DNA from 4 places in the Jeotgalicoccus sp. ATCC 8456 genome. Region 1 is predicted to be linked to each of the others. Evidence: riboswitches for the same ligand, from Rfam matches in the RefSeq annotation. Region 1 holds a riboswitch; each other region holds the start of a gene.
What was found. A riboswitch is a leader RNA that binds a small molecule or an ion and turns the genes downstream of it on or off. The one in region 1 is predicted to bind S-adenosylmethionine.

Region 1 (7,710 bases):
TATCATTACCATTCTTGGTGTTTAAGTAAACAATTTTAAAGTTGTTTCACATAACATACACACTTATATTGTCGTTCAATCTCGGAAAACTGCTCAATATTTTCTCCTGTATAATGCGCGAACATATACATTGGTATTAATGTATCATCTTCTGGTTTCACATTATGTGCCATATCATCATAGCTTAAGTACAAGTGATAATATTCACTTTCTTTAATATAATCATTTCTTTCAAACCATAGATGTGAATTGCCTTCTTCTCTCGTCCATGCCTCTAAGTAGTTTAAGCCAATTTTTGCAGCTTCTACGTCTGCTTGTTCCATTAAAGCTAGACCAATGCCCTGGTTTTGATAATCAGGATGTACTGCAAGATGCCAAATCATTCCACCTATGCCCTCATCGAGTGAACATATTTTTTCATCTTCAGAATCACATTCTATATCAATTAAACCCACAACTTGGTTATCCTTAATTGCGACCAATTCAATCGCCTTATTTTCATATTGTTCTTTAGATGGGTGAACATCGTCAAAGTAAGGGGTATCTAAAAAAGATAATACTCTACATCTGACCCATCCTTGTTCATCAGTCGGTTGAAATGCTCTTATTTCCATTAATTTCTTCCCCTCAATTTCAAATTTTTATTCTTATATTTTAACACACAAAAAAATAAGTCCCAGTATTACTGAGACTTACACCAAAAATGATTTTATATCATTCAATTTTGCTTTAGCATCCTTATAACCGAGCTTATAGAGCTGTTCAAGTTTTGCTTTATTACGCGTCGTACGACCGACACCTGTATCTACGCTCGGTGCAATGACTAAAACATTGCCTTTTTTCTCTTCATCAAAAATATATGCTAAACGTTCATTATAATGTTTATATCGTACTCTAATACGCTCATCAATCTTTGGGTACTTTTTATATGATATTACACTCGCTGCTCGACTCGGTTTTTTATAGTAACCTCTAGGTTTCGTCAAAACAACAATATTCTTCTCATTACCATCACTCTCTGATTTAACGAGTGGAATTGGATCTGAAATTCCGCCGTCGAACATCATTTTACCCCCGACATCTACTGGCTGTGCGAAAAATGGAATTGAACTGGAGGCTCTTAAACAACTCCCTAGAGTATCCACATCATAATCGTCTTTGTTAAAATATACAGGTTCACCTGTCTGACAATCCGTCGTTACAATAACGAATTCTTCAGGACCATCGATGATTCTTCTTATATCTAATGGATCAATATTGTTGGGAATTTCATCAAATATGAAATCCATGCCAAATAACTCACCTTTTAAAAACAAGTTCTTATACGATAAATAACGTTTATCGTTTACGAAATCAATGTTAACGCGCTTATTACGTCCACTTTGATCTGACAGATAAGAAGCAGCCATACACGCACCTGCAGATACACCGATGACATACTGGAAATTAATCTTGTCTTCTAAAAAACATTCGAGTACCCCAGCAGAATATATGCCTCGCATTGCTCCGCCTTCTAAAACTAAACCTGCTTTTGACATAACCTATTGCTCCTTGTCTTTATATCTATTTAATTACAAGGTATCATAAAATTTATTTCTTGGTCACCTATTCAGATTCATCTTCAACATATTCTAAAATATCTGCAGGTTGGCACTCCAAAGCTTTACATATCGCATCTAAGGTGGAAAAACGAATGGCTTTTACTTTTCCTGTTTTTAAGTTTGATAAGTTAACATTTGAAATTCCAACTTTTTCTGCCAGTTCACCTAAAGCCATCTTACGATCTGCAAGCATTCTATCTAATCTCACTACTATCATCTTTCACCCTCCTAGACCGTTGCATCATATTCATCTTGGAGAAAGGCGCCATATTGCATCGTTTTGGCAATAATCCAAATTAGAATACCTGCAAAAATTGTTATGAAGTTAAAGCTCACAGTACTATCAATATTTAGAAACTCTGCAACTTCAACTGGTAGTGAAGACATAGCTAAAGCGTTCGACACTAAAGTGGATGAAAAATAAGTTAATAGTGTTTCCATCAGTGATAATAATACGAAACTATAACCGATATACTCAATGTACTTGCTGTTTTTGGGAACAAGGATATCCCCTTTACGTAAATTATTCAACCATCTATTTAAGAAATAGATAATTAGAAACATCGGTACGATACTGAGTGTTGAAACAAATGCAGTAATAACAAGTAAAGTTTTGTCTAGAGTCACGGATGATAGTAAATCATCTGTAATGGCGAGTGAAAACCCTTCTCCTTCAAATGTAAAATTTGCGGGTATACTGCTCAAAATATTCATTAATGAATCGACGGGTACCATAATAAGTACGAAACTTGCGACTAAGGTTGCCAATGTTGCGATACCTACAAGTATTAATGCGATTAGCGAGATGACATACACAACAGAAACTAGTGCTTTAAAGCGCTTGTGTGAAACGATTTGATTAGTCATAATATACCTCCTGTTTTTTTGGTAACTTAAATATACAACAAAATTTAACTTAAATCAATATATTTTTAATGTTTATCATTAAATAATTAATTTTATTCGTGTTATATAATTAATTTATTGCTATGCTAAGCGTTTATTGAGAAAATAAAAGTAACATAAGTATACGCTTACAAAGGAGCTTTCATGAATAAAGAAAATATTAACCGTCTCATTTATATGTACATATTAGTATTTGTAGTTATCGTCATTGTTCAAATTATGTTTTTAGATGGTATAAACTGGGCAAGTACCATTGTCATGCCAGCCCTTGTTGCTTTACTCTCACTTGGCTTTCGTTCAAATGTGAAAAAAGATGAAGAAATTGCGCGTAAAGACGAGGCAAACTACAGAAATAAGAAAAACAAAAGGAACGAATCTTAGTATTTTTACTAAGATCCGTTCCTTTTACTATATTTTACAAATTAATTGAGGTCACTTTTGTTTCAGTGTAAGGTTCTAAACCTTCAATTGCACCTTCTCTACCGACGCCACTTTCTTTTAGGCCACCAAATGGAATATTTGCAGCACTAGGTGCACCGTTATTCCAACCGAGCACCCCGAAATCTAAGACATCTGTTAAATACACACCCGTCGCATAGTTTTCAGTGAAGTAATATGCAGCTAAACCAAATTCTGTACCATTTGCCTTGGCCACTGCCTCATCTAAGTTACTGTAGCTTTGGATCGGGGCAAGTGGTCCAAAAGTTTCCTCTTTCATACACAACATGTCATCGCTGACATTAGAAAGGACTGTGGGTTCTATGAAGTAACCTGCTTCTTTATTACCTTGTCCACCAGTTTCAACTTTCGCACCTTTACTGATCGCATCTTCTAATTGATTCATGACCTTATCATAGCCATCTTCATCAATTAAAGGCCCAATTTTTACTCCGTCTTCCATACCATTACCCATTTTTAACTCTTTAACTTTTGCTGTAAGTTTTTCTGTGTATTCTTCTAGAACATCTTCGTGAACATACAGTCTATTTGCACAGACACAAGTCTGTCCCGAGTTCCTGAATTTGGAGGCAATCGTACCTTCTACAGCTTTGTCAATATCTGCATCCTTATGAACAATTAATGGTGCATGTCCTCCTAGCTCCATCGTTACATTTTTAACAGTTACAGATGCGTCACTCATTAGTTTTTTACCTACTGCTGTTGAGCCTGTAAATGTGAGTTTCATAATCTTATCAGATTTTGTAAATATCTCACCAGCATCTTTACCAGAGGCATTGACGTACTGTATTACACCTTTGTCAAAACCTGCTTCTAATGCTAAATCAATAAATTTCATTGCGGATAATGGTGTCGCACTAGCCGGTTTTACAATAAAGGTATTTCCCGCTGCTACTGCTGGAGCCGCTTTTCTGGCCATCATTGCAACTGGGAAGTTCCATGGTGTGATTGCCGCAACGACACCAATCGGATGGCGCGTAACAACGATACGGTTGTTTTCTTTTGAAGAAGGTACTGTACGTCCATATATACGTTTAGCTTCTTCTGCGTAATATCTAATATAACTGTTTGCATAGTCGACTTCACCCAGCGCTTCAGTTAGCGGTTTTCCGCCTTCTTTCGTTACAAGTTCTGCAATTTCTTCTTTATTTTTATCAATTTTGTCAGCCCATTTAAAAAGTAAATCGGCTCTTTCATAGGCAGTGAGTTTCTTAAATGATTTAAAAGTCTCATCTGCTAAGTCTATTTTCTTTTCTATATCATCTTGACTATCTTTCTGCACTTTCCCAATTTCTTCTCTTGTTGCGGGATTAATTACAATAATTTCTTCTGACATTGTTTTTCCCTCCAAAAATAAAATCGTCCTATAAATAATTATAGGACGATTATTTTCAATTTACAAAATTTAAGATCACAGGCTCTGTTCTAAAATTGCATCTGCAATTTCATCTAAGTCTTTAACCGTGTATTGGAATCTGCCATGGAAAACATATTTCAAGAAGAATGCTTCTAGGTCTTCTTGGCCGACAATTACACGGATTGATGGATCTTCTGAGTAGTTTGTAATTGAATAGTTACCATTATCTTTAGGATTAAAATATATAATCGGTACGATATCGTATTGTAATTTCAACTTGTTTTTAAGCTTCTCTGCAGTAATCTTCGTCTCATCGATGACACCATTATAATGATTAACAGATACGTTTTTCTGATCTGCCTTTTCGAAGATTAATGTTTGTTCTCGTTTCTTATCTAGATCGAGTAAGTCGAAGAATGATTCTACATAAGGCACTGTTTCAAATTGTGCTTCATTCACACCATGTAAAATGTGTCCACTCCAATACTTAGAATCAATCAAGTAGATACCTGTACGTGTTAAAACTAAATGGTCGATTTTACGTGTATTCGTATAATTTCGTGAAGGTAGGAATACATTAGATAAGATAATCATATCGGATTCGCGGATTTTCTCATCTTTGACCAACTTATCTTTTAACTGAATCAAAGCTAAGTCTGTTAAATATTCACCTTTGTCTACTGAGAACTGATGTAAACTTGATAATTTGTTATCGAGTAAAGTCGTATCATTATAATACTTCTCATTTAAATTCGATAATTCTTTTTTGTGCTCAAGTCTTTCTGCTTCATGTTCACTTTCGTACTTCTGTACTAAAGATTCTTTTTCCTTAGCGTGATTGTTTTCAACAACTTTCGCTTGATTGCGATGTTTAAAGTAATAAACTAAAAACCAGATTACTACTATAAGAAGAACGACAGCAATCGCAATAAAAATGGGATTAGTAAAGATTTCCGTGTTCATAACATTCCTACTTTCCAACAGTGCTCACCTAGCGATTTCTTAATAATTCTTTAAGCGCATCGACCTTATCTAATCTTTCCCAAGGTAAGTCAATGTCCGAACGCCCAAAATGGCCATAGCTTGCAGTCTGTTTATAAATTGGCTTTCTTAAGTTTAACATATCTATTATTCCATCTGGTGACAAATCAAACAGCGCTCTAATGACTTCAACAATTTTATTTTCATCATATTGTCCCGTTTTAAATGTATCAACAGAGATAGATACTGGTTGAGATACACCAATTGCATATGCTAATTGGATTTCACACTTATCAGCAATACCACTCGCTACAATATTTTTAGCAATATAACGGGCTGCGTAAGCTGCTGAACGGTCCACTTTTGTTGGATCCTTTCCAGAGAATGCACCACCACCATGACGTGCATATCCGCCGTAAGTATCCACTATAATTTTACGACCCGTTAAGCCAGCATCCCCTTGTGGGCCACCGATTACAAAACGACCTGTTGGATTGATGAAGTATTTAGTTTCATCATCTAAAAGATGTTCAGGTACAACTGCTTTAATCACATGCTCTAATAAATCATCATATATTTCAGAAGCAGGTATGTTCTCATGATGTTGGGTTGAGATAACAATCGTATCTACACGGAGCGGCTGACCCGCTTCATCATATTCAACTGTCACTTGGGACTTACCGTCTGGTCTTAAGTAAGAAATCGTCTTATCTTTTCTTACTTCTGTTAGACGTCTTGAAATTTTGTGAGCAAGTGCAATTGGTAAAGGCATAAACTCTTTCGTTTCGTTCGTTGCAAATCCGAACATTAAACCTTGGTCACCTGCACCAGTTGAAACCCCTTGTGATTCTCTCGTTTCAAAAGCATTGTTAACACCAACCGCGATATCTTCTGACTGTTCATCAATACCAGTTAATACTGACATCGTCTTATAATCAAAACCATACTTAGCATCCACGTAGCCTATTTCCTTAACAGTTTCACGAACTGTCTTAGGAATATCTACATAAGTCTCAGTACTGATTTCCCCTACAATTAAAGCAAGTCCTGTATTAACTACAGTTTCACATGCCACTCTCGCATATGGGTCACCTTCTAAAATCGCATCCAAAATCGCATCAGAAATCTGATCTGCAATTTTGTCTGGGTGTCCCTCTGTGACTGACTCTGATGTAAATAACTTTCTTTCTGACATTAAAATTCTCCTTTATAGCTAAATTAGCTATCTCCTAAAGCAAAAAATAAAGCCTTATTCTCCACATAAATATAGAGAAAAAGGCTCGCCCTTTTCCCTTATCGCTCAGAATTACTCTGCATTCTTTAGCACCTTTCTTGAAAAGGAGGTTGCTCTGGCTTCACAGGGTTTGATCCCTCCACCACCTCTTGATAAGAGATAACTTAGCTATATATTACAATATTGATATGTGATAATCAAGATTTAGACCAAATCAAACTAATATAATAAGTTAAATTTATTTCTTAAATTAGAAATGTGCATCATTACTTATAGATGTACTCTTATTATAGTGTTATCGTAAAAAGTAATGTGTTATACTAATTTCTAAATAATGCGTTTTAATTCAAATATTTTTGGAGGCGAATCATGGTTAATCACAAGAGTTTAATCGAGGACTTAGTCGCTAAATCCTCAACACACAAACAACTATCAAACAGTGAACTAGTAGAGGCTTCTTTACGACGTGGTGAAGCTACATTAACAAACACTGGTGCCCTGCGTGCTCAAACTGGTGAATATACAGGCCGTAGCCCTAAAGATCGTTTTGTCGTAAAAGATAGCGTATCTGAAAATAAAGTCGATTGGGGAGAAGTTAACCAACCGATTTCTGAAGAAATATTCGACAATTTGTTTGAAAAAGTGACTACATACTTAAATGAAAAAGAAGAGTTATTTGTTTTTAATGGCTATGCTGGTGCTGATCCTCAGACTCAACTAAAACTACAAGTTGTTAATGAATTTAGTTGGCACAACATGTTTGCTAAAACTATGTTTATTCGTCCTGAGACTAAGGAAGAAGCATTAGCAATCGACGCTGAATTTACAATTGTCTCTGCACCAACTTTTAAAGCAGATCCTGCTGTAGATGGTACAAAATCAGAAGTATTTGTACTCGTTTCCTTAGAGAAGAAAATTATTCTTATTGGTGGTACTGAGTACGGTGGAGAAATGAAGAAATCCATCTTCTCTATCATGAACTTCTTATTACCTGAACAAGGTGTAATGAGTATGCACTGTAGTGCAAATGTCGGTGAGAACAAGGATGTTGCACTATTCTTCGGTCTATCTGGTACAGGTAAGACGACGCTCTCTGCAGATCCTGAACGTGATTTAATCGGTGATGATGAGCACGGCTGGAATGAAGATGGTGTATTCAATATTGAAGGTGG
Region 2 (7,710 bases), 440 kb from region 1:
CTTGGAATCTATTAATGCTTTCAATCATGTCCTTATTGCCGACAGCAAATCCTATACGATAACCTGACATATTAAATCCTTTTGACAGTGAGTAGACTTCAATGGATTGTTCAAGATTTTTATCACTCGTTAATATGCTCGGATGTTGTTCGTTAAAACCAAATGCTGCATAGGCGAAATCATGAAGGATTTGTGTATTCGTACCTTTAAAGCGTTCAATTGTTTCGTCGAAAAATTCTTTTGTTGCAACTGCACCGACTGGATTAGAAGGATAGTTTAAATAAATTAAATCCGTCTCTTTAAGTTCTCTTTCAAGGGCATCGAAATCTGGTAAATAATTATTTTCTTCAAGTAAAGGCATATCGATGGCCTTTGCCCCCGCTAATTCAACAGCTGTAATGTAATCGGCATATCCTGGGTTTGGCAACATAATTCCAGAGCCAGGATTTAAATGTGCAAGTGGGAAATTAACCAAGCCGTTTTTTGTACCAAATAAAATTGCGATATTCTCATCATTTAAATCGACATCATAAGTTCTCTTGTAAAAATTTTTAATACTGATTTTTAATTCTTCTTTCCCACGAAAAGAACCATATTTTTGGTTTTCTTCCTTATCAATCGCTACCTTGACAGCATCGGTAATAACTTTTGGTGTCAAACCATCAGGGATACCCACTGCTAGATTTAAGAGTGGTTTTTCCCCTGTTTCTAATTTTTTGTTCATCATGCTAGAAAAGTAGCTCGGACTTAAACTATTCAATAAATCACTCGCCATTATTCATCCTCCTCTGGTTTATCGAAACCTTGGAAATCTGCATCAATGACTTCATTAAATTCTTCAGATTCTACAGCATTGATAAGGTCTTCTTCCATTTTGCTTCCGGCATCTTCACCGTTAATCACGATTTGATTTCTAAAATATTCGTTCATATTCTCTAGTGACAAGGCATCTTCTAACTTCATATTACTCGCAAGCGCAAAGTTTCCTGGCACAAGAGACAGACCAATCTGATCGACACTTCTAGGCAGTTGGCCAGCATCTTGGAAGATAAATTCTAAGTTTTTCTTGTTATCGATAATGTCTGCTTCTTCGATGGCAAACATGTCAGCATCTTCACTAATTGTTATGAGCCCAGCATCTTGTAAAGTTAAGAAACCGCGTGAAGCGTTAACAGGGTCTAAAGGCAGAGCCACTTCACTTCCTGATGTAATACTGTCTATGCTGTCGAATGTCCCACTGTATAGCCCCATAGGCGCAGTTGGTACTTGAATGATATTTTTTAATTCTGTATTATTTTCTTCATTATAACTATCCATGAAGAGTACATTTTGAAAGAGGTTAGCATCAATATCACCATTGGCTAATGCATTATTCGGTTGAATATAATCACTGTACTCAATGACTTCAACTGAATAACCTTCTTGTTCTAGTACAGGCTTTAATGCGTATGTGGCCATATCAGCAAATGGTCCACTAGATGCACCAATAGTAATCACTTCACCTTCATCCTCATGGAGTAAAACTGTTGTTAGAACGATGACAAAAAGTGTACCAATTAAAAATGTTATAATACCTCTCATTACTTATCCTCCGCTCTGTTTGCAAGTCGGTCGCCGACCCACTGAACAATTTGTACGATAATGATTAAGACAACCACTGTCACAATCATCGTTAATGTGTCATAACGGTAATAACCGTATCGTATGGCTAGGTCACCTACACCACCACCACCGACAACGCCTGCAGTCGCTGAGAAAGCAATAATTGAAATAATTGTTAGCGTAATCGCTTGGGTAATACTCTTTTTCGCTTCTGGTAACAAAACATCCGTAACGATTAAGAAAATTGAAGCGCCACCAGCAATACACGCTTCAATCACTCCGTCCTTAACACCGTTGAAACTAGATTCAACGAGTCGGGCAAATAGTGGTACTGCAGCTATTGATAAGGCCACACTTGCAAATACTGGCCCATGTGAATCATTGACTAACCAAGTTGCAAAAGGCATTATCGCAACGATTAAGATAATGAAAGGGAATGACCGTATAATATTCATCACCCATCCAAGAACACTGTTTAAAGGTTTAATTCTAAAAAGGAGTGGATGCTGTGTAATATATAAAAGGATACCAAGTGGTAAGCCTAATAACACTGCAAAAAATATTGAAATAGAAACCATTTGTACGGTCTCAAGTAATGCTTTATATAAAATTGGCCATAACTGACTGAAACTATCCAATGTAACCCACCCTTTCTATGCCGTTCGTCTGGTCAATATGACTTTTCAGTCTATTAATTTCTTCTTCTTTACCAGTCACTTGGAACATTAAAAAACCAAGTGGTTGATCCTTAATGTATTCAATACGTCCATTTAAGATGCTTATGTTTAAATCAAAATTACGGTAGAGTTTGTTGAGATAATTTTCCTCTGCATTTTCACTGAGAAACTGTATTGTAATCACTTGATTCTCACGCGTTGCCTTAAACTGATTAGGGACTTCAAAATTATAAATTTCTTGAACAAAGTCTTTAGTAATTTCATGCTTAGGATGACTAAAGACATCGTAAGTATGACCTATTTCTAAAATTTCGCCTTTAGACATTACACCGACCCGGTCTGCAATCTCTTTGATGACTTCCATTTCATGAGTAATAACGATAATCGTAATACCTAAATCCTTATTGATTCGATTCAATAATTTAAGAATACTCTTAGTCGTGTCTGGATCTAAGGCACTTGTTGCTTCATCACAAAGCAAAATGTCAGGATCATTTGCAAGTGCACGAGCAATACCGACTCTTTGCTTTTGCCCTCCACTTAAATTTGATGATTTAATTTCAGCCTTGTCTCCAAGACCAACCAGTTCCAATAGTTCTTTGATACGGGCTGTTCTGTTCTTTTTATCAAATTTTGAAGCTTTTAAGACAAACTCAATATTTTCATAAACGGTCTTAGATTCAATGAGGTTAAACTGCTGAAATATCATGCCAATTTTCTGTCGTTTCTGTCTGAGTTCATGCTTAGTGAGCTTTGTTAAATCTTCACCAGCAACTGTTACAGAACCCGTTGTTGGTTGTTCTAATAAGTTGATTAGTCTAACAAGAGTAGATTTACCTGCACCTGAATATCCGATTAAACCAAAAATCTCACCTGATTTAATTTCTAATGATGTTTCTTTTAATGCTTCAACCTTACGACCTTTTAATTGATAGGTTTTTGAAACGCTCTCCAATTTTATGCTCATGATCTACCTCCTCTTTAAAATAAAAAAACCATTCATCATGTAGACAAATGGCGATGTTTGATTATCTTTCAAGCCGATGCCTGCAGGATTTAGCACAGTACTTAAATAAGCCCGCTGCTGAGACTTCATAGGGCCCGACCCTCCATCTCTCTTGATAATTTCATATTCAATTTAGAGTAATACTATAGGATTTAATTCTAAAAGTCAATATAAGGCGACTCATTACTTTGACCGAGATAAGCAAATCTCGAATGACAACGTACACAGACATACCGCTTCTCATAGCCCTTCATACGTTTAGTAAATTTATAATTACAGTGCATACATTGATAATGATGTAAAATGCCTTTGTATCTATAGGTTCTTGTTAATGAAATATTGAGCTTCTTGAGTGTATTCTTAAAATAATCATCTTGATCTCGGTAAGGTTTATTTATTCGATATAGACAAAAATGCACACATTCATGGTGTAGGACATCAAGAATTACGTGCCTCGGATTATTGTCGATAAAGGATTTCGACATGACAATCTCTTCGTTAATAACCCTGTTGTATCTCGTCTTAATTACAAAAGCGCCCAGTTTGGCTGTCATTCTATTTGAGATTCTTAGCGGAATATTAAAATCCACATTAAAAAACTTTTTTGAGAATGTTACCGCATATTTTAATAATTCTTTTTCGTCCACCTTACTCACCACTACTTATAAATAGTCATAAAAAAAGAGAGACTCGAAGTCTCCCTAACAGATAAATAATATAATATGATATCTAGGCCAAAGGCACTATCAAAGAACGATTGAGCTAATAATATGAAATATAGCTATAAATTAATAGGTCGTTCTGTTATGTATTTCTTAATATATTTTCATTATATTTTAATCTTTGGCTTATTTCAAGCCTAAATGTGAAATAATTAAGTTTGTAATGTCTTTGTAATATATGCCCGAATGTTTCAAGTATTAGCCTATAAACAGTATTATAACGCAGTTTGATAAGATTACAATGACAGTTATTTCAAAATTGCGCTTGAATAATGTGTAAATCTACAGTAATTATTTTACTGCTTGTTTCAGTAAAATCTCTAACCTCTTGCTGAATTACATGCCAACCGAGCGGGGTCATCTTGATTAAGTCTTTTAAAGCAGAATCATCCAGTTCAACTTCATATGTGATTCTCTCTTCGGAAATAACATCTACTTTATTTCTCAATAATTCCAAGGTATCCGTATTCTCATATTCTTGACTATCACCGGCTAAGGCCTCTCTAATTTCTTTTAAGTACTTGCTACCAGGAATAACTTTAATCAGTATGCCGTTCGGCTTTAATATACGATGAAATTCTTCATAATTCGCAGGAGATAAGTAGCTTAAAATAACATCTATACTACTCTCTTTAAACGGTGTATGTCTTAAATCACCGACCACCCAGTTTTCATGACTATAGTTTTTACTCGCGAGTAAAACGCCATCTTTTGAGATATCTAATCCAACACCATGAGTGTTATCTTTATCAACTAGTTTTATAATTGAACTTAAATGTGAACCTTCACCAGAACCTGCATCAAAAATAAGGTGGTTTTCATTTGGAAGTGCATTAATTATATCAGCAATTTTTTGATGAATTATTTTGTAAAGATTATGAACTAATATAATATTATACCTCGCATCAAATAAGTCTTGATCATACATCGATGATACTTGTTTTTGCAACATGTTGACATAGCCTTGTTTTGCTAAGTCATAACTATGACGATTTACACACACTAAACGATTTGAATCGACGACATTTAAATCAGCACTACAAATCGGACACTGTAGATTCGATTCTAATTTCTGAAAACCAAGGGCTGCAATTTCTCTCTTTTTCATTAATTCACCTACTTTATTTCTATTACATTATGAATTGTAAAAGAATATGAATTTCTATAGTACTCAATAACTTTAAATGGTATTCTACACATAAACAAGTTTTAATGGAGGATTAAATGAAGCGATTCATGCTATTACTTGAAATATATTTAGTATCCACAAGATTAGGCTTAACTTCTTTTGGTGGACCCTCTGCTCACCTTGGTTACTTCCATACCGAGTATGTCGAGCGTAAAAAGTGGATGGACGAAAAGAGCTATGCTGATCTTGTCGCACTTTCTCAATTTTTACCTGGTCCTGCATCCAGTCAAGTGGGTATCGGCGTCGGTGTGATGCGCGGTGGCGTTTTAGGTGGTATCATCTCATTTTTAGGATTCACCTTACCTTCAGTCATTGCACTGATCATTTTTGCTAGTCTTTTAACAACCTTCAATATTGCTGATTCTGCCTGGATTCAAGGCTTAAAAATCGTTGCCGTTGTCATCGTCCTACATGCAATACTTGGCATGGCTAAAAATTTAACGCCTGATTTAAGTCGAAAACTGATTGCACTCTTAGCAGTAGTTATTATACTTATCTTTCCATCAGTCATTACACAAGTTGGTGTTATTTTAATTGCCGCACTGCTTGGATTTTTAATATTTAAGAACCATGAAGCTGATACTAAAAGAACTTTGTTCCCAGTTAACAAGACTTTTTCCATCATTTGTTTAAGTTTATTTTTTATACTGTTATTCCTACTACCCATGTTAAGAGAATTCACAGGAAATTATTGGATATCGGTTTTTGATAGCTTTTACCGTGCAGGATCCTTGGTGTTTGGAGGTGGTCACGTTGTGTTACCACTTCTAGAGCAAGAACTTGTACCAATGGGTTGGATTTCACAAGAGGCCTTTTTAGCAGGCTATGCTGCAACTCAAGCCGTCCCAGGGCCGCTTTTCACTTTCGCTTCATATCTCGGCACTGTTATGAATGGCTGGATCGGTGGCTTATTTGCAACATTTGCAATTTTCTTACCAGCATTCTTACTTATTTTAGGCAGCCTGCCCTTCTGGGATATGATAAGAAATCATGCTAAAACAAAAGGCGCTGTAATGGGGGTTAATGCAGCAGTGGTTGGTATTTTAATTGCTGCACTCTACACACCAATCTCAACTTCTGCCATTAACCAACCAGCAGATTTCGCCTTAGCTGCAATACTATTTGTCATGTTGAATTACTTAAAATCTCCGCCTTGGCTCATTGTAGTTAGTGGTGCAATTGGTGGTATATTAATTTCCTTTTTATAAGATAAGTCCCTGAATACCAATATTGGCATTCAGGGATTTTACATTCACTCTGGTGTCTTTGATTTATTCATACCAATCACAATATTGATATCAGTATGATCCACAATTTTATTTTGACTTTCATCAAAAGCTTCAATAATTCTCATATCCGCACTGTCTAGATTAAAATCGTGGATATCTAGATTTTCAATCATTCTATCTTTATTTACAGACTTAGGAATAATAACGATACCATTATCGAGGTGCCATCTAAGGATGACCTGCGCGACGGTCTTCTTATGCTTCTTTGCGATATCTTGTAATTCTTTTTCCTCTAAAATACCATGTTTAGCTTCTGCTAACGGTCCCCATGACTCTACTTGAACGCCATATTCTTTCATCACCTTGATTGCTTCTTTTTGTTGTAAAAATGGATGCAGTTCTATTTGATTAATCTGAGGTACAATCTCATTATTCATAATCAAATCAACTAATCGTGCAGAATCAAAGTTTGAAACCCCAATCGCTTTAATTTTTCCTTGCTTATATAATGCTTCCATAGCTCGGTATGAACCATAATAATCCCCGAATGGCTGATGAATTAAATATAAATCTAAATAATCGGTCCCTAAACGCTCTAGGGTTTTCTCAAATGCCTTTAAAGTTGATTCATAACCTTGATCTTCCACCCATAATTTACTAGTAATAAATAAATCTTTACGATCAATACCTGATTTTTTAATTGCAGTACCAACACCACGTTCATTGCCATAGGTGGCTGCTGTATCAATGTGTCTATATCCAACTACTATTGCATCTAGTACACATTTCTCAGTTTCTTCCGGTTCAATTTGAAAGACACCAAAACCTTCTATTGGCATTTCAACACCATTATTTAATGTCACGAATTCCATGCTTTCTCCCACCTTGCTTATGTTTATTATTATTATACAATATTAAAGACCAAGTACTTTAAATTTTAAGAACTTGGTCATAATTATTTCATCCTATTCGTATATCTCGTCAGGAACAGTTATACCATCATCATCAAATTTCCCATAATCTTTATATATACCAGACATTTCTAAGTGAATTGCACCCTCACCATTCTGAGATGGTGTTGTAGAGATATAGGTTACTTGACTCAATTCATTTGTTTCCCTATCTAAAACACCAACGATGGCATTCACTTGTTCATCTTCAACACCATTATTGATTTCTGCTCCAAATATCTGACCAAATGTATCATGAATTTCCATACCATTTGAGATGTTATAAAGATAATAATAGTCATCATCTACTTTAACATCGAGTAGTTCCTGGTTTT
Region 3 (7,710 bases), 980 kb from region 1:
GAAGACAATGTTGGAGAGTATAATATTACTTTGAAAGTCATAGATTAATATGCGTATAAGTATATTAGACCAGGCACCAATTTCAACACACATGACAGCAGAAGAAGCACTGGGTAATACTGTGAAACTTGCAAGTGTTGCTGATCAATTAGGGTATACTCGGTTTTGGTTAGCAGAACACCATGGAATGAAAGGTTTATCCTCAAGTGCACCGGAGGTAACGCTCGGTGCAATCGGGATGATAACTAAAGAGATTAGACTAGGCAGCGGTGCAACACTGCTGCCTTATTATAAACCATTAAAAGTAGCTGAAACTTTTAATACACTGCTCGTACTTCATGGTGATCGGATTGACGTCGGTATCGGTCGTGCCCCGGGCGGAGATAACGTTGCCTCTGAAGCACTAAGTGATAATTATCTTGGGCATGTCTTTAAGATGCCAGACTTAGTCAGTGAATTAAAAGCATTGTTAATGAATAAGAGAGAAAACTTGAAGGTTATGCCAGATAGCCAGCATAAAGTCAAAATGTGGATGCTCGGTACCAGTGAAAAAAGTGCGATCTTTGCAAGAGACAATCAGTTGAATTACTGCTATGGGGAGTTTATGAGTGGTCAGTCAACAGGCGAAGTACTATCGACCTATAAAGCAGATAGCAATAAAGGGGAAATCATAGTTACGGTCAACGCTTTTTGTGGAGGAACGTATGAGGAAGCAGAAAGAATGGCGAGACCTTATTTAGTCAATCAAGCCTTAAAATCAACTGGGCGAGAATTTTCTGGCATACCTTCATTTGATGAAGTTTCAGCAATTGAATTGACCGAGGAAGAAGTAGCTGAGCTCAATAAGGTCCGTGACAATGTCATCATAGGAGATGCTGATTTTGTGCGGGATAAGTTGATGGCATATCAAAGAACTTACGGTGTTGATGAGTTAATGATAGTGACGATTACACATGATTTTACTGATAAGGTTAATAGTTATAAAAGAATTGCTGAAGTGATGTAAAATAATTAAGAAAAGCGTTGAACCTTATAGAGTTCAACGCTTTTTTTGTGATGTTGATGATAGCGGGTGGCCCGCTGTAGTGATCACAGAAAGCCGAAAAGTAAATAACGGCCCGCTGTGACCACGACAGAGAGCCGATAGCTATAGAGATATTATAAAACATTAATTTTCAAAGCGGCTTTTATCTTCTATGAAGTGAGTGGCGACCATGCATAAAGCGCCAAATACTAACATACCACCGGCAATGAAGGTAATCTCACGGTATGAAAATCCGTTAGTCAATAAAAGTGAACCGAGTGATGCACCGATTGAGTTTGAAAGGTTGAAAACTGAAGCGGCCAAAGTTCCGGCTAAAGCGGGTGCGGTAACGGCTGCAAAAATAATCTTAGAATTCAACATTGGAGAAATTCCGAATGTGCCTAAGCCAAATAGTCCAGCGGCAAGGTAGGCAAGATATGGAACTTCTAACATAAAGGTTAAACCGAATAAGACGATGGCTAAGAACAGAATAACCAAAGTAACTGCGCCAGTTAGTTTTCCGGGTTGGATTCGCCCAGACGAAAAGTTACCAATGACTGCAAAAGTACCAAACATTAGCATACTAAAAGTGACCCCAAAGTCTCCCATACCAGCAATGTCTCTTAACATAGGTTCTAAAAACGTATAAGCAGTAAATACACCTGAGTATCCAAAAATAATCGTAATCATTAACATGATGACATTCTTATCTTTTAATGCTGACAATTCACTAGAGATTTTCGGTGCTTCACCTGTCTTATAGTTTGGTGTAAATAATATTAGACCAAGTAAGTTGATTATGCAGAGGGTAACGATGATCCAAAAGACGATTCTCCAGTCTAACAAGGCACCAATGTATGAACCAAATGGTACACCGAGCATCACTGCGATGACGAGTCCACCATTCACTAGGGCAACCGCGCCGGTTTTCTTATTTGGTGGAGAAATTACCATCGCTAAACTCATCATGACACCGAAGAATGGCGCATGCATAGAAGCGGATAACAAACGCGATAATAGTAGTACTTCAAAATTTGGTGCGGTCGCGGCAACAATATTAGAAACTATAAATATAGAAATTAAAATTATTAAGAGTAATTTCGGAGACAATCTCAACGTTAATAATCGAATCACCGGACCAAACACAGCAACACTGAGTGCATAAACACTTAGAAGTAAACCGGTTGTAGAAACTTCAACGTTTAAATCTGCAGCAAATTGAGTTAATAAACCGGTAACGACATACTCTGTCATGCCGACTGCAAAGGCACCGATCATAAAAATTGTAATGACAAGTTGTCTTGAAGCTTGATTCTTCATATTAACCTCCTTACTAAAAGCATAAGAGATATACTATTACACATTAAAAACAAAGTCTATATTATATATAAAGAAAGTGTTTTCACTTAGTGATTTATAAGTTATTTGACAGAATATTATGTCTAGTGCTAATATAATATTCAATTAAATAAATAAAATTCTTATCCAGAGAGGTGGAGGGAAAAGGCCCGTCGATACCTCAGCAGCGGACCCTTAGGGGTACTGTGCTAATTCCTTGAAGTTCTTGTAACTTAAAGATGAGAAGATGGACATGTAAAGCACTCCTCTTTTAAATCTTAAACAAGATAGAAGGGGATTTTATTTATTTAAAAACAATATTGAAAGAGGTTATTACATGTCAGCACCATTTAAAGCAGATCACGTCGGAAGTTTATTACGTCCTGTCAGAATACATCAAGCAAGAAAAGACTTTGAAGCAGGTAATATCAGTAAGGACGAATTATTTAAAATAGAAACAGAAGAAATTGAAAAAGTTGTGGATAAGCAAATTGAAGTCGGACTCAAGGCTGTTACGGATGGCGAGTTCCGCCGACGTTTTTGGCACACTGACTTTATGGAACATGTTGGTGGCTTTGAAGGCTATATCCCTGAAGAAGGTTACTCATTCAATGGCATGAAGACAGAAGCCTATAATATCCGAAACATCGGTAAGATTTCTTTCGATAAAAACCATCCACACGTGAAAGAGTTTATCCTGTTTAAGGAAATCGTTGGAGACAGAGCTGTTCCAAAACAAACGATTCCTTCACCTAACCAATTTTTCAACTATGGTGTACGTAATAAGGAAATCTATCCGGATATTGAAGAATATACAGATGACATTATTGCAGCTTACCAGGATGCCATCTTGGCCTTCTATGATGTCGGTTGTCGATACTTACAGTTAGATGATGTTTATATTGCAAGACTAAATACTGAAGAAGAACCGTATCAAGAGAGTGGTTATAACCGCGAACAACTTATAGATCTTGCTCTAAGAGTTGTAAATGGCGCCCTAGAAGTGAAACCAGAAGATATGGTAATTACTACTCACTTATGTCGAGGAAACTACCGTTCAACTTGGGCATTTGAAGGATCATACGCCAAGATTGCACCTGTCTTATTTGCTAAAGAAAATGTTGATGGTTTCTTTTTAGAGTATGACGATGATCGTTCAGGCGATTTTGAGCCTCTAAAAGAAATTCCTGATGGTGGCCCGGCTGTTGTGCTCGGTTTACTGACTTCAAAAAGTGGTGATTTAGAAGATAAAGAAGTGATCAAAGCGCGTATTGAAGAAGCGACCAATTATGTGCCTAAAGAACAAATTCGTTTGAGTCCACAATGTGGATTCTCTTCAACACACCACGGAAATGTTTTAACTGAGGAAGAACAGTGGGAAAAATTACGTTACGTCATTGCACTTGCTGACGAATTATTATAAGGAAACTGCCACTCATGGTACAATCATGAGTGGTTTTATATATTTAAAGGAGTATCGTTATGGCGAAATATTATGCAGTGCGTAAAGGACATCAAACAGGCATCTTCACTAATTGGCCGGACTGTCAAAAAGCAGTTAAAGGTTATAGTGGGGCAGAATTCAAATCATTTAAAACAAGACAAGAAGCTGAGAATTATATAGATAATTTAAAAAATGAAATAGTAGATATTCCTAAAGGTGCCCTTGTGACTTATGTGGATGGTAGTTATGACAAAAGAAGTGAAAAGGCAGGCTTTGGTGCGGTGTTTATAGTGGACGATCGTGTGATTCACCAAGCGAGTGAACCGACTGAGGTCGACCCTGAAGTCAATCTTTGGAACGTAACAGCAGAAATAGCAGGTATTCTCTATGCAGTAGAGTGGGCGATTCAACATGACTATAGTGATATATATGTGCACTACGATTATGCAGGATTAGAAAAATGGTATAATGAAGAGTGGAGAGCGAGGAATTCTGTCACTCAAAATTATGTTAAAACGATGCACGAATATAGTAAGAAGATTAATATTCATTTCTATAAGGTGGCAGCACATACAGGTGTGGAATTTAACGATCTTGCAGACCAACTCGCTAAACAAGCTGTAAGTCAGTAGGAGAAATTATGCATATACTTTTATTTGTTTTAGTTGCAGGACTATTAATTAAATTTGCGACAACGTCATTTTTTGACCAAGATAGAATTCATTTTTCATTCGATGAAAGACGATACTTTAATGATGAAGAAGAAACGATTGCGAAGATAATGCGGTTAAATCTAGTGAAAAAAGAAAGAATATTCTTCATTGTAATGACCCTAGTTTATATCACTTCAATCATCTTATATTTCTCGGGAAATATCACTTTAGGCCTTAGTGCTTTAGTTTTAGTAATCATCTTACAATTACTTTTAAATATCATGACGGATTTTCTCTTGTATACTGCTTTTTACGATAAGGCGAATCTGTTTATGATTGCAATTTGGCTTGTACTGATTGCTGCAGTGATTATTTTATCGAATATGTATATTATTTAAATCAAAAGAGGTGCCTTATGACAGATAAGAAATTGATATTCTTTGATATCGACGGAACTTTATATAACACTTCTAAAGAAGTGCCTGAAGATGCTAGAAATGCTGTAATACAACTCAGAGAACAAGGTCATATTGTTGCAATTGCGACAGGTCGTGGTCCGTTTATGTTTAAAGAGTTAAGAGAAATGTTAGGTATCGAAACATACATTAGTTACAATGGTCAATATATTGTCTACGAAGGTCAGGTTATCTATGAAAATCCAATTTCGAATGAAACACTTGATGCACTGACTAAACAAGCTCATAAAAATGATCATCCAATTGCATATTGTGATGAGAACGATCTACGAGTGAGCACGAGAGAACATAAACATGTTCAAAGTGGCATCGGATCATTGAAGTTAAACTTCGAGGTGACAGAAGATCAGGCATACTACCATAATAATGATATTCATCAAGCGCTGTTGTTTTGTACCGATGGCGAAGAAGAAGCGTATGAAAACAATTATGATGATGTTTACTTCTTAAGATGGCATGAATTTGCTACAGATGTCATACCTAAAGGCGGTTCTAAAGCTAAAGGAATAGAAATGTTGATAGAGAAAATGGGTGTCGACTTAGAACAGGTATATGCATTTGGAGATGGACCGAATGATGTAGAGATGCTTAGCTTAGTTAAAAATAGTGTTGCTATGGGAAATGCTGTTGATGAGGCAAAAAGAGTAAGTCGATATCAAACCCGTCACGTAGACGACAACGGCTTAGTAGAAGGTTTGAAGATGGCTGGTTTAATATAAATCAGTCATTTTTTTAATGTTTATATTAATTTAGTAGGGGTATTGATTATTGTTAGCGAGATAGAAAAGTCTTCTAAAGTCTTATTTATAATAATTCTAAATAGAGCTTGATTAATTATTCTATTGTTGCTATAATAAGTTTATAAATAATAATGATTCTAAATAAATAGTTGCGCAAACTCATACTATTATATAAGGGAAAGGTGATTTTATAATGGCACAAGTTACAGAAAAAACAGCAGTAATCGAAGTATTAAACAAGCAATTAGCGAACAACACAGTATTATGGACTAAATTACACAACTACCACTGGTATGTTAAAGGACCTAATTTCTTCTCACTACACGCTAAATTTGAAGAGTTATACGATGCAACAGCAGTATATGTAGACGATTTAGCAGAGAGAATTCTTACTCTAGGTGGAGAGCCAATTGCTAAACTTACAGAATCACTTGAAGAGTCTAGCATTGAAGAAGGCGAATATGGTCTTGATGCTAAACAAATGGTTAAACAGTTAACTGAAGACTTCGAAGTATTATCTGCAGAATTAAATCAATCAGTTAAAACAGCAGAAGATGCTGGTGACGATCGTACAGCAGATATGTTCATTGCAATTGCTCAAGATGTTGAGAAAAACAACTGGATGCTTAAATCTTATTTAGGTGAGTAATGTTTATTAGGGTACATGCTCTAATGAAATGATATAGAAGACCGGTGCGTTAGAATTCTAACGCACCGGTCATTTTTATTGTTCCTCAATAACAACAAAGAGATATTGTGCAATGGTTTGACTGAGTTCAACGTTTTCATCACGACTTATGTTGTGAATGAATAGGAGATCGAGTGTTTTATCCACCTCATAAATTTTAATCTGATCGCCTACATTTAGATTGGCACGTTGGAAGTAATGAACGAGTTTTTCCTCATTAAGCATTCGTGCGATGTTGACTGGTTGATTAAGTTCAACATCAGACAGACGAATCGACACTTTCTCTTGTTTCTCCATTAAATCTAAGGGGATTGCACCGCCATGGGGACAATGACTTGGATAATCTAAGTACGCTTCTAAGCGGTCTGCTAAGAGATCACTCGTTGAATGCTCTAGTAGCTCTGCTTCATCATGAACTTCGTCCTTTTCAAAGTTAAGATTTTTCACGAGAAACACTTCCCAAAGACGGTGCTTACGAATGAGCTTCTTTGCATATTTCGCACCTTCATCGGTCAACATGCTGCCCTTATATGGAATGTATGTGACCCAGCCTGCTTTTACGAGGCTGTTCATCATTTCAGTGACAGTCGGTGGTGAAATGCCTAACCGTTCTGCAATCTCTTTATTAGGTACTTGTATTTTCCAAGCACCAAGTTCAAATAACACTTTTAAATAATCTTCTTTAGTTGGGCTCATCGTTACCCTCCATTCACAAGTTTCATGTCTAATTATGAAGAAACTTTATGAAACAGGCAAATTTAATTTACTGGTTTTCTATGGCTTAAAGTGAATTTTTGAATCATAAACACTAGTATAAATGTGATGAATGAAACCGTTGCAACACTACCTGATATAGAAGTGTCCGTGAAATACCCAAATATGCCGCCGGCTATACTGTTGAATGCCGCAATAATCAGTGTGAGCCAAATCATTCTAGATAGTCTTTTGGAAACTAAATAAGCAGTCATGGCCGGGGCCGTAAAGAAACTAATGACGAGTATTGAACCAACAGTATCAAAAGCCGTTACTGCTGTAATAGAAACTAGTGACATCAGAATGTAGTAGATCAATGTTGCCGAAAAGCCAGAAACAGCAGCGAATATTGGATCAAAACTTGTGACTTTTAATTCTTTGTAACACAAGAGAACGAAGATGATATTAATTAGTAAAATAATCGATAATTGAACAAGTGCATAGGGTAGGCTGAAACCTAAAATATCGATGCGATTTAAGGGGGCGAATAAGACTTGCCCCATAAGGACGACGTCGATATCTAAGTGCACGTCATCTGCATATCTCGACACTAAAATGACGGCAATTGCAAATAAAGCTGTAAAGACAATGCCG
Region 4 (7,710 bases), 900 kb from region 1:
TTCTTCTGAGTTGTTTTCATATGTAACTTCTAAAATAAGCACACCACTCACATCTATGAGGTTAGTTTCATTTCTCTCATCGGTCAGATATGCATCATCAATGGTGAGTGTGATGTCATCAATCGTTGCAGATTCACCAATTGCTAAAAGGTCTGTATCAGCATCGTTTTCTTGTTGCGCACTATCGGTATTTTCTTCGACATCTTCTTCTGTATCATCTACGATTGAGGATTCTTCTTCGATTTGTATAGTTTCTGAGTCTACTTCGCTACTGCAGCCAGCTAAGAGAAGGCTAGCACTTAAGCTCGTGTATAATATTGTTTTCTTCAATTAAATAAATCCTCCTGATCGTATTCATATAAGTATTAAAATCATCACTGCATACCAATACTAATTATAGTACAATACAACATGATATTTAAAAACTTTTTATAGAATAAAATTCAAGGGGCAAAATAATGAATACTACTAAGATTGTCGTCACTTTTTCAGGTTATAACTCTGATGCAATAAATGAAGAGATTGAAGCTGCAGAAAGTCACTTAAGTGATTTTGATATAGTGGAAATACGAGGGGATGTGTTTGATGCTTTAAATCGACAGGATCACGCATCAATTGTAAGACGAATCATAGATAAGTTTAAAGCTTTCGATAAAGAAATCATCTACACGTACCGAACTTCTGGAGAAGGAGGCAAGGGCTCAAAAACTACGGTTGAATATCAAGCGCTTTTACTAGAGGTTTGTAAGTCTATGGATATTGATTATATAGATATTGAAATGTCAGTGGGTAAAAAAATAGTGCAGGAAATTATTGAGACTGCAAAGACACATCAAATTAAAACGCTACTGAGCTATCATAACTTTAAAGAAACTCTTGATTACGATGCACTCATGGATTTACTTAGTCAGATGAATCAAGTTGAAGGGGATGTGTTTAAGTTTGCCCTCTACCCTACAAACGGTGAGGATGTAGATACAGTTGTAGACGTTCAAAAAACAGCTAAAGCTCAATATGGGCATAAAGTCATCGGAATATCTATGGGTGAGCTAGGTAAGCGTACACGCGTGTTAACAGGCGACTATGCCCCATTATTTACTTATGGTTACATCAGCCGAGATGCGGCGCCCGGACAAATTCATATAAGTGAACTAAGGAAAGCGTTAACGAGTTTATGATAATTTTTACACAGAGTTTACGTTCTAATAATATTTAGATGTTAGAGTAAGGTTAGAAGATAATATACACTTCTTAAATCCTAAACCCTGGCCCAAAACCTCCCCCAAAGGTTTTGGGTTTATTTTGTGTTTTAAGTGTATAAAATATTATTTCTAAGGTAGAATTAACCTAAGATGACTTTCTATTTTAGGAGGATATAATGATAACTTTTTATGAGTATTCAAAATGTACAACTTGCCGTAAGGGGAAGAAATTTTTAGAGGATAACAACTTAGAATTCACTGCCATAGATATGGTCGAAAACGTACCGTCAATCGATACGCTAAAAGGTATTGTAGACCGTTCTTCATATAACGTAGATGATTTCTTTAATAAAAGAGGGGGCAAATTTAAAGAACTTGATTTAAAAGAACGCTTGCCTGAACTTTCAGATGACGAAAAGTTTGAATTGCTTGCAAGTGACGGTATGTTAATCAAGCGACCAATGGTTGTATTAGATAACCAAGTTCTTTTAGGTTTTAAAGAAGAAAATTATGAGCAAGCTTTATTGAATTAATCTTCTTGCCTGTAGTATGATGAATATGTAACAATATATATGATAAGTTAAAAGGGAGGTTTTAGCGTGTCATTACCACAAGATCTAAAATACAGTGAGGACCATGAATGGGTAAAGGTTGAAGGGAATACTGTAACTATCGGTATTACTGATTTTGCACAATCTGAACTTGGTGATATTGTGTTTGTTGAGCTTCCAGAGGAAGGCGACGACGTATCAACAGGTGAATCATTCGGTAGCGTTGAATCAGTTAAGACTGTTTCAGAATTAATCGCTCCAGTTTCAGGTTCAATCGTTGCGATTAACGAAGAGCTTGAAGATAGTCCTGAACTTGTAAATGAAAATCCATATGAAGGCGCTTGGATGCTGAAAGTTGAACTTTCAGATGAAAGCGAACTTGATAATCTTCTTGATGCTGCTAGTTATCAAGCAGTTATCGAGGGTTAATTTTAAACTCTGGACATTTGTCCGGAGTTTTTTAAAAACAAATATTTATTACTTCTGGTGAATTTGTATAAAATTAAACTAAGGGTGATACGAATGAATCTTTCTGATAAGGTACTCATTGTTGAAGGCAAGACTGATAAACGTCGCTTAGAAGAAGTGTTAGTAGAACCGGCTCAAATTATTTGCACTTTCGGAACAATGGGTATTTCCAAATTAGATGAAATTATCGAACAGCTAGGTGATTCGCAAATTTTTATATTATCCGATGCGGATAAAGAAGGAAGAAAAATTCGTCAATGGTTTAAAAAACATTTAAGTGAAAGCACGCATATTTATATTGATCCAAAATTTGGAGAAGTCGGTCGTTGCCCGCATGACTATCTAGCTAACCTCCTCTTAAGACACGGTTTTTACGTAGATAATGCGTTAATAATGAAAGGTAAGTTTTATCGTGAAGGAAATAATTTCAACAGCAGATTTATTAAAGAATACACAGGATAAGGACAGTTATATTATCTTTGGTTATGCCACGATGTGTAAGACATGTGAAATTTCAGAATCCATGTTGAAAGTCGTCACTGAGATGAAGGATATCTCATACGAGAGAATTAACTTGAACTACCATAAAGACTTAATAGATAAGTATCACATACGTTCAGCACCAGCCTTGCTGTTATTTAAAAATGGTCAACTTGTGAATGCACTCTATGCTTTTCACTCAGTACCATATTTAAATGAAGTATTAGATGAATTCCTGGTTGACTAGTAGAGAATAGTCTGATATTATAAATCTCAATCGAATAGAACTCTTATCAAGAGTGGTGGAGGGAAGTGCCCTAAGAAGCCACGGCAACCGTCTTAATGACAAGGTGCTAAATCACAGGAACAAATCCTAAAGATGAGAGGCATAATGAAATTAAAAGGCCTACTCATAATATTATGAGTAGGTCTTTTAATTTTCGATCGATGAGAAAGGGTAATGTATCATGATTAATATAAAAAGTGTTTCTAAGATATTTAAAACTAAGAAACAAAATATAACAGCAGTTGACCAAGTTGACTTATCGATTAATCACGGTGAAATATTTGGGATAATCGGCTACTCAGGTGCAGGGAAATCCACCTTAATCAGATTGTTAAATGGATTAGAAGATGTAACTGAAGGTGACGTGATTGTCAGTGGAGATGACATCAGTAAAATGTCCAAAGGTGATCTTCGAAATAAACGCCAGAAAGTGTCTATGATTTTCCAACATTTCAACTTACTGTGGTCAAGAACAGTCGCAGAAAATATTAGTTTTCCAATGGAAATTGCAGGTGTACCAAAAAAGGAACGCCAGGCACGCGTTGATGAATTAATTAAACTTGTTGGACTAGAAGGTAGAGCACATAATTACCCAAGTGAGCTATCAGGTGGACAAAAACAACGTGTCGGTATTGCTAGAGCCTTATCGAACAAGCCTGAAGTATTACTATGTGATGAAGCAACTAGTGCCTTAGATCCAGAAACAACTGATGAAGTTTTAGATTTACTTGTTGATATTACAAAAGAGATGAATCTAACCATCGTCTTGATTACTCACGAAATGCATGTGATCAGAAAGATATGTGACCGTGCAGCAGTGATGGAGAACGGTAAGGTCGTTGAAGTGGGTTCAGTAATTGAATTGTTCCAAAATCCACAATCAAGTGTAACAAAACGCTTTGTTAAGGATGACATTTCAGATGATGACCACCAACTTGCAATTGAAGAACTTAAAGCATCGTTCCCTACTTCAACAATTGTAAAATTAAACTTTGTAGGTACAAGAACAAAATCTCCAATTGTTTCTGAAGTTATAAGAAATTACGGTTTAGATGTAAATATTTTATCAGGTAATATTAAACAGACGAATCAAGAATCATTTGGACATTTATATATTGCCTTAGATATCGATAATGAGACCCTTGAATCAATCTCAAATGAGTTTAAGAAGCACGATGTCACATTGGAGGTTGAAGCAGGATGAACAGTGTAATTGAAGAATTTAAAAATATGTTTAGTTTTGAAAATGTGAAATGGGATGCAGTATTTGAAGCGACTTATGAAACGATATATATGACTGTGATTGCAACGATTGCAGCCTTTATAATTGGACTCATTTTCGGTATTATCTTGTTCTTATCTAATAAGAGTGAAAATGTTCCCTCAAAACCGCTTTATGGAACGACATCCTTCATCGTCAATCTCTTTAGAGCGATTCCATTTATCATTTTAATTATTTTACTTATGCCATTTACAAAAGCAATCATGGGTACAGTAATGGGCTCCAATGGTGCCTTACCCGCACTGATTATCGGTGCCGCACCTTTCTATGCACGTCTAGTTGAAATTGGACTTAAAGAAATTGATAAGGGTGTAATAGAAGCGGCTGAATCAATGGGTGCGAACACTTGGACAATTATTTGGAAGGTGTTGATACCAGAATCATTACCGGCTCTAATTTCAGGTATAACGGTAACATCCATTATGCTTGTTGGTTCAACTGCGGTTGCAGGGGTTATCGGTGCTGGTGGATTAGGTAACTTAGCTTATATGGTTGGCTTTACAAGAAACCAACCGGACGTCACACTTGTTGCAACTGTGGTAATTCTAATCATCGTTTTCGTCATTCAAATTTTAGGAGACTTTTTCTCTAAAAGAGTGGATAAACGCTGATTATATAATATAAAACTATATAGAAAAGAGGATTTTGCATGAAGAAATTTTTGAGTTTCGTTACATTGTTTTCAGTTATTTTAGTTTTAGCGGCTTGTGGAAATGATTCTGAATCTGATTCAGAAGGTGAATCAAGTGATGGAGAAGGTGCTGAAATTACTGTTGCAGCATCACCAGCACCACACGCTGAAATTTTAGAAAAAGCAGCAGAAATTCTTGAAGAAGAGGATATCACAGTGAATGTAGAAATCGTCAATGATTATACAACACCAAACCGTTTGTTAGCAGATGAAGAAGTCGATGCAAACTTCTTTCAACATACACCATACTTAGACGGTGAAATTGAATCACATGGCTATGACCTAACTAGCATCGGTAATGTCCATATCGAACCTATGGCAGTATTCTCAAATGACTATGATTCACTTGAAGACATCCCAGACGGCTCTACTATCTTAGTATCTAATAATCCTGCAGAAGAAGGACGTTTCCTTTCATTCTTCGTTAACGCTGGCTTAGTAGAAATCGAAGAAGGCGTTGAAATTCAAGACGCAACATTTGATGATATTACTGAAAATCCTCACGACTTTAACTTTGATAACAATACAGCACCTGAGCTTTTAGTTAATATGTATGAAAATAATGAAGCACCTGCTGTTATTATTAATGCAAACTTCGCAATTGATGCTGGATTGAATCCAGTTGAAGATTCAATCGCAGTTGAAGACGGAGAATCACCTTATGCCAACCTAGTTGCTGTTAGATCTGGAGATGAAGAACGTCCAGAACTACAAAGATTAATCGAAGTCCTACAATCAGATGAAATCAAGCAATATATTGATGAAGAGTACAGTGGTAATATTATTCCATCAGAATAAGTAAGAAAAACCTCACTCGACTTTCAAGTCGAGTGAGGTTTTTAATGAACTATGTTAATAGTATATACATTTTTCATCATATCGTTAACACGATCATCAACATAAATGAAACAATCAAGTAGATAAGGGAGTATCTTAAATTCATTTCTGCCCATCGGTGTTTATTGTGTGTAGTATAACCTCGAACAGATAGCACAACCCATCCTAAGGTCAATAAAGCTGACACAATTGAAAAGATGATACCGAGTGATTCAAAGAGCATAATTGGTACGGGCAACAAAGCGAGCACATAATATAAGTTCTGGCGAATTGATGCCTTGGTGCCAATGACAACTGGGAGCATTGGTATGCATGCTCTAGTGTAATCATCGAGTCTTTTAATAGCGATTGAAATTGTATGAGGTACCTGCCAAATAAGTAAAATGTAAAACAACATTAGGGGTACTAAATGATTCGCTGGTGTAATAACGGCCCAGCCAATTAATGGTGTAAAAGCGCCTGAAATACTACCGATTATCGTATTGATGGTATAGCGTCGTTTTGACCAAAAGGTGTAGAGAACGACGTAGAAAAACCAGCCAAGAAATGAGTAGATTCCTGCTTCAATATTCACCAAAAAAATTATGATCAATCCGATGATTGTTGTAATGATTGCAGCAATTAAGACATTTCTTAAAGAAAAGTCACCTGTAACGGTAGGGCGCTTTTTTGTACGGTCCATTTGTGTATCTAGGTCATGCTCGAACCAGTTGTTAAACATGAGAGCACCAGATATGACTAAGGTGCTGGAAACCATGGTCATGAAAAAAGTGCCAAGATGATCGTAAAATGACTGGTGGGTAAAGTGTAAAGCAAGCCAAAACGCTGTGAATACAGGTAGGACATTTGCGATAAGTACTTTCCCTTTAAGTAGGTATTTAATATTTATAAATAATGTTTGTAAGTTAATAGACTTACGCTTATGAACTTGTTCTGTTTCCAATGTAGTCCCTCGCAATTTAATGATTAAGCTATATTATAACAGTCATAAGAAAGCATCAGAAAAATTATTCCATTTTTTTGTGACAAAGATGTTTCAAGGAAAAGGGGGTGGGTAAATAACTGTTATATAAATAGAACGGATTTCGTAATAATTCAATTGAGTGAAATCATTGTCTCAACTAATCAATTTTAGTTGGTGCAATTGATTTTATAAAGTAAACCCCTTTGCCAGGCAGCAAAAGCTGCTTGGTTTTTTTGTAAATATTTAAATTAATAATGTAAATAGTAATATTTTAAGGTAACATAGATAACAATTGTTTTAAGGTATTAATTAACATAACTTAAAGGAGCATCTAAGATGAAAAAGTTATCATTATTTTTTGTATTTACACTATTTGCACTGACAGCATGTGGGAATGAAGAAGACACTGAAGCCACTGACACAAGTGAAGTGAGTGAAGAAACAGAGGATGAAAGTTCTAATTCTGAAGAAGGTAAATCAGATGAAATTTATGAAATAGGTGACACTACACAAGTAGAGAGTTATGAGTTTGATGCTAATTATGAGGTTACCGTCAATTCACTAGACCTGGTCAAAGAATACGATGGTCAACCTGTTGGAGATGTCATTATCAACGCACCAGAATCAGTCTTCTTAGGGGTGGTCAATTTAACAGTTCAAAATATCTCTGAGGAGCCTATTGTTATTGGTGAATATGTATTTCCTGATATTATTGAATCCGACAGAGAAGGTGGTGGAGACCAATTTATTTTTGATTTCTCTGAAGAAGATTTAAACCAAGAATTAGCAGTTGACGAAGAAGCAATATTTGATTTAGTTTACTCGATGGATTCAGAATTGGGTTCAGGAGGATACTATTTAAAATTTGAGAATGGCATGCCAACAGAAACGACTTATAACTTACCAATTAAATAAGGAAATTTTTAGTAATCATTAACCCTATCGATTG

Region 2: another riboswitch for S-adenosylmethionine. It lies ahead of JEM45_RS02855 (methionine ABC transporter ATP-binding protein); the one in region 1 lies ahead of metK (methionine adenosyltransferase).
Region 3: another riboswitch for S-adenosylmethionine. It lies ahead of JEM45_RS06125 (5-methyltetrahydropteroyltriglutamate--homocysteine S-methyltransferase); the one in region 1 lies ahead of metK (methionine adenosyltransferase).
Region 4: another riboswitch for S-adenosylmethionine. It lies ahead of JEM45_RS04985 (methionine ABC transporter ATP-binding protein); the one in region 1 lies ahead of metK (methionine adenosyltransferase).

Annotation. Positions count from the first base shown of each region.
Region 1 covers NZ_CP066224.1:81,754-89,463, reverse strand. The annotation lists gene JEM45_RS00615 (GNAT family N-acetyltransferase) at 36-614, opposite strand; gene JEM45_RS00610 (patatin-like phospholipase family protein) at 693-1,538, opposite strand; gene JEM45_RS00605 (helix-turn-helix domain-containing protein) at 1,606-1,818, opposite strand; gene JEM45_RS00600 (DUF2975 domain-containing protein) at 1,830-2,468, opposite strand; gene JEM45_RS00595 (hypothetical protein) at 2,652-2,888, shown strand; gene JEM45_RS00590 (NAD-dependent succinate-semialdehyde dehydrogenase) at 2,923-4,302, opposite strand; gene JEM45_RS00585 (nuclease-related domain-containing protein) at 4,378-5,286, opposite strand; gene metK (methionine adenosyltransferase) at 5,315-6,499, opposite strand; SAM riboswitch class I at 6,595-6,697, opposite strand; gene pckA (phosphoenolpyruvate carboxykinase (ATP)) at 6,908-7,710, shown strand, end outside.
Region 2 covers NZ_CP066224.1:525,106-532,815, forward strand. The annotation lists gene JEM45_RS02840 (aminotransferase class I/II-fold pyridoxal phosphate-dependent enzyme) at 1-775, opposite strand, end outside; gene JEM45_RS02845 (MetQ/NlpA family ABC transporter substrate-binding protein) at 775-1,581, opposite strand; gene JEM45_RS02850 (methionine ABC transporter permease) at 1,581-2,180, opposite strand; gene JEM45_RS02855 (methionine ABC transporter ATP-binding protein) at 2,233-3,246, opposite strand; SAM riboswitch class I at 3,305-3,407, opposite strand; gene JEM45_RS02860 (SprT-like domain-containing protein) at 3,444-3,944, opposite strand; gene JEM45_RS02865 (putative RNA methyltransferase) at 4,261-5,115, opposite strand; gene chrA (chromate efflux transporter) at 5,232-6,404, shown strand; gene JEM45_RS02875 (aldo/keto reductase) at 6,449-7,297, opposite strand; gene JEM45_RS02880 (hypothetical protein) at 7,391-7,710, opposite strand, start outside.
Region 3 covers NZ_CP066224.1:1,192,204-1,199,913, reverse strand. The annotation lists gene JEM45_RS06140 (DUF3219 family protein) at 1-48, shown strand, start outside; gene JEM45_RS06135 (MsnO8 family LLM class oxidoreductase) at 50-1,006, shown strand; gene JEM45_RS06130 (MFS transporter) at 1,169-2,344, opposite strand; SAM riboswitch class I at 2,503-2,608, shown strand; gene JEM45_RS06125 (5-methyltetrahydropteroyltriglutamate--homocysteine S-methyltransferase) at 2,700-3,785, shown strand; gene JEM45_RS10920 (ribonuclease H1 domain-containing protein) at 3,845-4,438, shown strand; gene JEM45_RS06115 (hypothetical protein) at 4,447-4,857, shown strand; gene JEM45_RS06110 (Cof-type HAD-IIB family hydrolase) at 4,875-5,654, shown strand; gene JEM45_RS06105 (Dps family protein) at 5,869-6,324, shown strand; gene JEM45_RS06100 (metal-dependent transcriptional regulator) at 6,400-7,059, opposite strand; gene JEM45_RS06095 (metal ABC transporter permease) at 7,122-7,710, opposite strand, start outside.
Region 4 covers NZ_CP066224.1:984,125-991,834, reverse strand. The annotation lists gene JEM45_RS05015 (hypothetical protein) at 1-330, opposite strand, end outside; gene aroD (type I 3-dehydroquinate dehydratase) at 459-1,178, shown strand; gene JEM45_RS05005 (Spx/MgsR family RNA polymerase-binding regulatory protein) at 1,379-1,735, shown strand; gene gcvH (glycine cleavage system protein GcvH) at 1,802-2,182, shown strand; gene JEM45_RS04995 (toprim domain-containing protein) at 2,276-2,683, shown strand; gene JEM45_RS04990 (thioredoxin family protein) at 2,634-2,948, shown strand; SAM riboswitch class I at 2,989-3,087, shown strand; gene JEM45_RS04985 (methionine ABC transporter ATP-binding protein) at 3,169-4,191, shown strand; gene JEM45_RS04980 (methionine ABC transporter permease) at 4,188-4,880, shown strand; gene JEM45_RS04975 (MetQ/NlpA family ABC transporter substrate-binding protein) at 4,919-5,758, shown strand; gene cyoE (heme o synthase) at 5,835-6,740, opposite strand; gene JEM45_RS04965 (hypothetical protein) at 7,098-7,676, shown strand.